2 regions of the Blautia acetigignens genome follow, and region 2 is predicted to be linked to the other one. Evidence: riboswitches for the same ligand, from Rfam matches in the RefSeq annotation. Region 2 holds a riboswitch; the other holds the start of a gene.
The links. A riboswitch is a leader RNA that binds a small molecule or an ion and turns the genes downstream of it on or off. The one in region 2 is predicted to bind ZMP and ZTP.

Region 1 (4,371 bases), on a different contig from region 2:
GGGCATCATCATTGCAGATACCAAGTTTGAGTTTGGTCTGGATGAGAATGGAAACATTGTGCTTGGCGATGAAATGCTTACACCGGACAGCTCCAGATTCTGGCCGGCAGATGGATATGAGCCAGGACATGGCCAGCCATCCTTTGACAAGCAGTTCGCCCGCGACTGGCTCAAAGCCAATCCGGACAACAACTGGACTCTCCCACAGGAAATCGTGGACAAGACCATCGACAAATACCTGCAGGCATACGAGATGCTCACAGGCAAGAAGCTGAAATAATTACATAAAACCAAAACCAGCCGGGGAATTGCTCCCCGGCGATTTTTTGCAAAAAAATTCCCGGGAGGTAATATTCTCCCGGGAATTTATAGTTAAATTTCAATTAGAACAGTCCTGTGATCTTGCCTGTTTCGTCTACGTCGATCTTCTCAGCAGCCGGAACCTTCGGAAGACCTGGCATGGTCATGATCTCGCCGGTAAGGGCTACGATGAAGCCTGCACCTGCGGAAATCTTCAGGTTACGAACAGTTACTTCGAAGTCTGTCGGAGCGCCAAGCTTGGTCTGGTCATCTGTTAAGCTGTACTGTGTCTTTGCAACGCAGATCGGACAGTTGCCAAAGCCAAGAGCCTCCAGCTGTTTTGCCTGTTTCTGAGCGTTGGCTGTAAGAACAACTCTCTTGCCGCCATAAATCTTCTGAACGATATTGTTCAGCTTATCTTCGATAGAGCCCTCAAGCTCGTAGGAATATGTGAAGTCGTTCGGCTCTTCAACCAGACGGATAACTTCCTCTGCTAACTTCTTGCCGCCTTCGCCGCCTTTTGCCCATACTTCGGAAAGTGCAACGTTAACGCCAAGCTCTTTGCATTTTGCTTCTACAAGGTCAAGCTCTGCCTTTGTGTCGGTCGGGAATGCGTTGATTGCAACAACACATGGAAGCTTGTAAACGTTCTTGATATTGCTTACATGTTTCAGCAGGTTCGGAAGACCTTTCTCAAGAGCCTCCAGGTTCTCGTTGTTCAGATCTGCTTTTGCAACGCCGCCGTTATATTTAAGAGCACGAACGGTAGCAACGATTACAACTGCGTTTGGATGAAGGTCAGCCATACGGCACTTGATGTCAAGGAATTTCTCAGCACCAAGGTCAGCACCGAATCCAGCCTCTGTGATTGCATAATCAGCAAGCTTCAGAGCCATCTTTGTAGCGGTTACAGAGTTGCATCCGTGAGCGATGTTTGCAAATGGTCCGCCGTGAACGATTGCAGGTACATGCTCAAGAGTCTGAACCAGGTTCGGTTTCAGGGCATCTTTCAGAAGTGCTGTCATAGCACCCTCTGCGTGGAGGTCACCAGCTGTAACTGGTTTCTGCTCTGATGGTTTGCCGTATGTATAACCAATGATCATTCTGGCAAGTCTCTTCTTCAGGTCTGTGATGTCGCTTGCCAGGCAGAGAACTGCCATAATTTCGGAAGCAACGGTAATGTCATAGCCGTCTTCACGAGGCATACCGTTTGTTCTTCCGCCAAGTCCGTCTACTACATTACGAAGCTGACGGTCGTTCATATCTACGCATCTTCTCCATGTGATCTTACGTGGGTCAATGTTCAGAGCGTTGCCCTGGAAAATGTGGTTGTCGATCATTGCTGCCAGAAGGTTGTTAGCTGCGCCAATCGCATGGAAGTCACCTGTGAAGTGAAGGTTGATATCCTCCATAGGAACAACCTGTGCATATCCGCCGCCTGCTGCGCCGCCCTTTACACCGAATACCGGTCCAAGGGATGGCTCACGAAGTGCAACCATAACACTCTTACCCATCTGCTGCATAGCATCTGCAAGACCAACAGTTGTAGTTGTTTTTCCTTCTCCTGCCGGAGTCGGGTTGATGGCTGTAACAAGGATCAGCTTGCCATCCTTCTTGTCGGTTTCTTTTAACAGATTGTAGTCGATTTTTGCTTTGTATTTGCCGTACTGCTCAAGATACTTGTCATCAATACCTGCCTTAGCCGCAATCTCAGTAATTGGTTTCATTTCGCATTCCTGTGCGATTTCGATGTCACTTTTAAACCCCATAATAAAAGCTCCTTTCGTTGTGTAAGATTAAATGGTTTGCAATACCGCTCCTTAAAAAGGCAGCGGCATTATCCCTCGTAAAAGAGGTACCGCCCGGTAAAAAAAGGACAGTATCTGAAAGTTCAAATACTGCCCAGACGGTCGGCTATGATCTGCTTCCGAAGTCCTTGTGGTAAACTCCACGATCCGTCAGTATTCAGAAGCTTTTCAATTGATGCATTAATTGTATCATTAAAAAAACATCTTGTCAAGAAAATAACGAACAGCATTATTGTCAAAAAACGAACAGCATATTTGTGAAAAGTAACAAAAATTTAAAAAGACATTCCATATATATCTTGTAATTTAGAATGCTTTCAGAAAGGCTTCATAAAAATTTTATGACTTGGACAGTTGCGTATGGGGACAAGTATTGTTAGAATATAATATGAAATTTTTAATGACAAATCTGTTATAGAAAGGTTGAATCAATCAGATGAACAGAACTGAATTTCTGGATACATTGAGAAGCCAGCTGTCCGGTCAGATGCATGAGGGCAAGGTGGCTGCACATGTGCGTTATTATGAGGATTATATTCAGTCCCAGGTGAGAAGCGGCCGTGATGAACAGCAGGTTCTTGCGGAGCTTGGAGATCCAAGGCTGATCGCCAGGACTTTACTTGATACAGATGTGGATGATGGTCAGGCTGACTATGCAGAGTACAGCACTTATTCAGACGAGACAGAGGACACACAGAGCTCCGGCGGGAAGCATGCCCATGTATGGCGCTTTGATACCTGGTACAGCAAGCTGCTTGGCGTTGTAGGCCTGCTGATCATCGTATTTCTTTTGTTCCATATTCTGGTGGCGGTGATTCCGTTCTTCGCTGTTCTGGCAGTGATCCTGTTTATCCTGTCACTGATCAAGAACCGGAATTAATGGATTAAGACATTTTTTAGAGGAAAGGTTTTTCAATGAGCAGTATAACAATAGAAGAATTAAAACAGTTACCCGAAAATTCTTATCAGATCATTGATATCCGCGATGAAATCGAGATTTCCCATGGCGCAGTGAAGGGCGCAGTTGCCTGTAAGCCAGAAGAAATTTTGAGCAATCCGGATGTGGATAAGGCGAAGAAACTTGTCATCTGCTGCAGCCGCGGAATCAACAGCAAGGAAGTGGCTGAGAATCTGACGGAAGAAGGCCTGGATGCAGTGAGCCTGGAGCGCGGCTATATTGCCTGGCTTATGGACGTGATGAAGAATTCCCAGGATGAGGATTTTGCTAAGAATGTGGAGATCAGCCTCCGCAAGAAATTTAAGAAAAAAATCTGGTCCAAATTTACCAAGGCTATCAATACCTATGAGCTTGTGAAGCCGGGAGATAAGATTGCAGTCTGTATTTCCGGCGGCAAGGACTCCATGCTTATGGCAAAATGCTTCCAGGAACTGAAGCTTCACAATAAATTTGATTTTGAGGTGAAGTTCCTTGTTATGGATCCTGGCTACAGCCCGGCCAACCGCCAGGTGATCGAGGAGAATGCGAAGAAGCTGAACATTCCCATCCGCATTTTTGAGTCAGATATTTTTGAATCTGTATTTAATGTAGAGAAGTCTCCATGCTATCTCTGCGCCAGAATGCGAAGAGGCCATTTATATGCCTTTGCAAAAGAAATGGGCTGCAACAAGATTGCCCTGGGCCATCATTATGATGATGTAATTGAGACCATTCTTATGGGAATGCTTTACGGCGCGCAGGTGCAGACTATGATGCCGAAGCTTCACAGCACCAATTTTGAGGGCATGGAGCTGATCCGTCCTTTGTATCTGGTGCGTGAAGACGACATCAAGGCATGGCGGGATTACAATGACCTGCATTTTATCCAGTGCGCATGCAAGTTTACAGATACCTGTACCACCTGCAACAACGAGAACCGCTCCAAGCGTGTGGAGATTAAGGAACTGATCCGCGACCTGAAGCAGGTGAACCCGTTTGTAGAAGGCAATATTTTCAAAAGCGTTGAGAACGTCAATATTGATACCGTTGTTGGCTACAAGCAGTATGGCGTCCGTCATTCCTTCCTGGAAAATTATGACAGGGAGAAAGAGGAAGATGAGTCACAGGAGGATTAACGGCTGACTTTCCTGAGAATCCATACCAGAAGGAGGATGATCAGGATAGCGGCGAAGATTCCTGCCATGCCTTTTCCCATGATGGTAAGGGCAGCCATTACGGTGTTTGCCTGATCGCAGGAAGCAGCCAGATTGATGACCATGCCTCCGGCTATGACTGAGGCAATCTGTCCGGATACATTGGCACCTG
Region 2 (4,371 bases):
AGAGAAATTACCCATTGTAGATGATGATTTTAACCTGAAGGGTCTTATCACCATCAAGGACATCGAGAAACAGATCAAATATCCTCTCGCTGCCAAAGATGAGCAGGGACGTCTGCTCTGCGGTGCTGCTGTTGGCATTACAGCTAATGTGCTGGCTCGTGTAGATGCTCTTGTGAAGGCTAATGTTGATGTTATTGTTGTAGATTCCGCTCACGGACATTCAGAGAATATTCTTCGTGCTGTACGTGAAATCAAAGCAGCATATCCGGAACTGCAGGTTATTGCAGGCAACGTTGCTACCGGAGCTGCTACCAAGGCGCTGATCGATGCTGGTGTAGATGCAGTGAAGGTTGGTATCGGACCTGGATCCATCTGTACGACCCGTGTTGTTGCCGGAATCGGTGTTCCGCAGATTACAGCCGTTATGGACTGCTATGAGGTTGCCAAGCGCTACGGCATTCCGATTATTGCAGACGGCGGTATCAAGTACTCCGGAGATGTTACCAAGGCAATTGCAGCCGGAGCCAATGTGTGCATGATGGGAAGCATGTTCGCCGGATGCGATGAGAGCCCGGGAACATTCGAACTGTACCAGGGAAGAAAATACAAGGTATATCGTGGCATGGGATCCATTGCAGCCATGGAGAACGGCAGCAAGGACCGCTATTTCCAGGAGAATGCCAAGAAGCTTGTACCGGAAGGCGTAGAAGGACGTGTAGCTTACAAGGGACACCTTGAGGATACTGTATTCCAGCTGATCGGAGGACTTCGTTCCGGTATGGGTTATTGTGGTGCTGAGAACATTGAAGCTCTGAAGCAGAACGGTAAATTCGTGAAGATTTCCGCTGCTTCCTTAAAAGAGTCTCATCCGCATGACATCCACATTACAAAAGAAGCACCAAACTACAGTGTAGATGACAAATAAATGAAAAGAAAATCTGCTGGGCCGTCTTTTTCAAGGCGGCCCTCTTTTAACAAAAAGAGAAAATTAGACAAAGCGGGAAGAACCCGTCAGAGAAACCAAAGAGTGGCGCTTCTGGCCCTCCTTTTTCTGCTGGCGTTGACTGGAATTATTATTTTGGTGGTGTATCATGACCAGAGAAATAAACAGGCAGCGAGGACGGTTTCAGAAGCAGAAAATACGGACAGCAGCGGACTGCAGCAGTGGATGGAACAGGGGGCACCGTACATAGATGTGCAGCTTCTGACGCCAAATGAGTATTCCAGACCTCAGCTGCCTCTGAATGAGGTGGATTACATTGCCATTCATTATACGGCCAATCCAGGTGCCACAGCCCAGAATAACAGGGATTATTTTGAAAATCTTGCCACTACTCATGAGGCCAAGGTGAGCAGTCATTTTGTGGTTGGGTTAGAGGGGGAAGTGATCCAGTGCATCCCTACTTCGGAGATGTCCTATGCCACCAATTCCAGAAATGTGGACTCCATTTCCATTGAGTGCTGCCACAATGATGAGACTGGGGTGTTCGAGCAGACAACCTATGATTCTACAGTGAAGCTGACTGCCTGGCTGTGCGCCAGATTCGGACTGACCTCTGAGCAGGTGATCCGCCATTATGATGTAACCGGCAAAGAGTGCCCAAAATATTATGTGGATCATCCGGATGCCTGGGAGCAGATGAAAGCGGACATTGCAGCGCAGATCACAGTGGATCAGGGGCTTATGGGAATTTCCTGAAATTCTCTTATGCATAGCGTTACAAAAAAATTGCCGCATAAATAAAATTTTTTCCATCTTGAAATACCTTTGGAAATATTGTAGTATAAAAAAGAACTGCATGACTGGCGGATCGTGGGAATACCCACAGGGAGTGCAGTGCTGAATTTGTGCCGACCGCCTGGGCAGCCTGGAAGAAGGGCTTCCCAGGCGTTTTTTTATACCACAGGATAATACGTTCTAATCTTGAAAGGAGAACATCTGCATGGAAATGATAGCACTTGACAAAGAACTGAAAGAGAATTCTTATCCGGGAAGAGGAATCGTAATCGGTCGCTCCGCTGACGGAACCAAGGCAGTTACCGCGTATTTTATCATGGGAAGAAGCGAGAACAGCCGCAACCGTGTGTTTGTAGAGGACGGAGAGGGAATCCGTACACAGGCCTTTGATCCTTCCAAGCTGGTAGATCCAAGCCTGATCATTTATGCACCTGTACGCGTACTTGGAAATAAAACAATCGTGACCAACGGAGATCAGACAGATACCATTTACGAGGGAATGGATCATCAGCTTACTTTTGAGCAGTCCCTGCGTTCTAGAGAGTTTGAGCCGGACGGCCCGAACTATACGCCTCGTATTTCCGGAATCATGCATGTGGAGAACGGAAGCTACAGCTACGCAATGTCCATTCTGAAAAGCAACAATGGAGATCCTTCCTCCTGCAACCGCTACACCTTCGCATACCAGAATGCCAAGGCTGGCGAGGGACATTTCATCCACACCTACAAATGCGATGGAAATCCTCTTCCAAGTTTTGAGGGAGAGCCAAAGCTGGTTGCCATCCCGGATGATATGGATGCATTTGCAGGTATGCTGTGGGAGAGCCTGAATGAAGACAATAAGGTTTCCCTTTTTGTGAGATATATTGATATTGCAACTGGAAAATATGAGACAAAGATCATCAACAAAAATCACTGAGAAGAAGATTTATAAAAGTAAAAAGACAGTTTTCCATTTGAAATGGATGAATTTGAGGATAAAACGGAGGAAATTGGCATGAAAGAATTAGAATTAAAATATGGCTGCAATCCCAACCAGAAACCTTCCAGAATTTACATGGAGGATGGAAGCGAGCTTCCCATCAAAGTTCTTTCCGGAAGACCTGGATACATCAACTTCCTGGATGCATTTAACGGCTGGCAGCTGGTGCGCGATCTGAAAAAAGCAACCGGACTTCCGGCAGCAACTTCCTTCAAGCATGTTTCTCCAGCAGGAGCAGCAATCGGACTTCCGCTGACAGAGACCCTGGCGAAGATCTACTGGGTAAACGACATGAACTGGAAAGAGTTTTCCCCTCTTGCCTGCGCCTATGCCCGTGCCAGAGGTGCTGACAGAATGTCCTCCTTCGGTGATTTCATTTCCCTCTCTGATGTGTGCGACAAAGATACAGCACTTCTGATCAAGAGAGAAGTATCCGATGGCGTGATCGCTCCCGGATATACAGAGGAAGCTCTTGAAATTCTGAAGCAGAAGAAAAAGGGTAACTACAACGTGATCGAGATTGACCCGGAATATGTACCTGCTCCGCTGGAACATAAACAGGTTTTCGGTGTAACCTTTGAGCAGGGAAGACAGGAGCTTGCCATTGATGATGCATTGATTTCCAATCTTGTAACAGAAAACAAAGTATTATCTGAGGAAGCCAAGCGTGATATGAAGGTTTCTCTGATCGTTCTGAAATATACCCAGTCCAATTCTGTATGCTATGTAAAAGACGGACAGGCAATCGGAGTTGGAGCAGGACAGCAGTCCAGAGTACACTGCACACGTCTTGCAGGACAGAAGGCAGACAACTGGTTCCTTCGTCAGAGCCCTAAGGTTCTGAATCTTCCATTTAAAGATACCATCTCAAGAGCAGAACGTGACAATGCAATCGACGTTTACATCGGGGATGAATATATGGATGTTCTGGCAGATGGAAATTGGGAAAAGACCTTTACCGAAAAGCCATCTGTATTTACAAAAGAGGAGAAACGGGCATGGCTGGATCAGATGACAGAGGTTACGCTTGGATCTGATGCATTCTTCCCATTCAGCGATAATATTGAGAGAGCTCACAAGAGCGGTGTGAAATACATTGCACAGCCAGGCGGATCTGTAAGAGATGCAGATGTCATTGAGACCTGCAACAAATACAATATGGCCATGGCATTTACCGGAATCAGACTGTTCCACCACTAAAAGCAAATAAAAATAAGCCCTGCACCAGGAAAACGGACGGAATGCATTTTTGAATGCGGATGTTCTTTCCTGAAAGTGCAGGGCTTTTATTATAGAAAGAATTTTTATAGAACGAGCAATAAAAAAGCTCCGATGCAATCGGAGCCTTAGAGCGATAGACGGGGCTCGAACCCGCGGTCTCGACCTTGGCAAGGTCGCGCGTTACCAACTACGCCACTATCGCATCTCTTATGTTTCGCTATCTGTATCAGCGACAATATGTATATTACACGATAAAGAGTAATTTGTCAAATGTTTTTTTTAAAAAATAAAAAATTTAAATAGGGGTTAGGGTTTGAAAACCAGAGGGGGCTGTGATATGATAAACAAAGAGCAGGGGGAAGCTGATGTTTATCGGAAAGAGTAAGAAACGATGAACTTTTCATAAAACAGACAAGTAAGGAGATACAGA

Region 1: linked by a shared signal. The riboswitch ahead of OCV70_RS04980 (formate--tetrahydrofolate ligase) and the one ahead of OCV70_RS14210 (IMP cyclohydrolase) in region 2 are both predicted to bind ZMP and ZTP.

Annotation. Positions count from the first base shown of each region.
Region 1 covers NZ_JAOQJM010000002.1:455,876-460,246, reverse strand. Annotated here, with positions in the region: gene OCV70_RS04985 (phosphoribosylaminoimidazolesuccinocarboxamide synthase) at 1-280, shown strand, start outside; gene OCV70_RS04980 (formate--tetrahydrofolate ligase) at 384-2,069, opposite strand; ZMP/ZTP riboswitch at 2,194-2,276, opposite strand; gene OCV70_RS04975 (DUF1700 domain-containing protein) at 2,545-2,988, shown strand; partial or broken gene OCV70_RS04970 (PP-loop family protein) at 3,024-3,875, shown strand; partial or broken gene OCV70_RS04965 (sodium ion-translocating decarboxylase subunit beta) at 4,304-4,371, opposite strand, start outside.
Region 2 covers NZ_JAOQJM010000013.1:63,107-67,477, reverse strand. Annotated here, with positions in the region: gene guaB (IMP dehydrogenase) at 1-925, shown strand, start outside; gene OCV70_RS14215 (peptidoglycan recognition protein family protein) at 926-1,699, shown strand; ZMP/ZTP riboswitch at 1,790-1,872, shown strand; gene OCV70_RS14210 (IMP cyclohydrolase) at 1,944-2,657, shown strand; gene OCV70_RS14205 (phosphoribosylaminoimidazolecarboxamide formyltransferase) at 2,700-3,920, shown strand; tRNA gene OCV70_RS14200 (tRNA-Gly) at 4,071-4,143, opposite strand.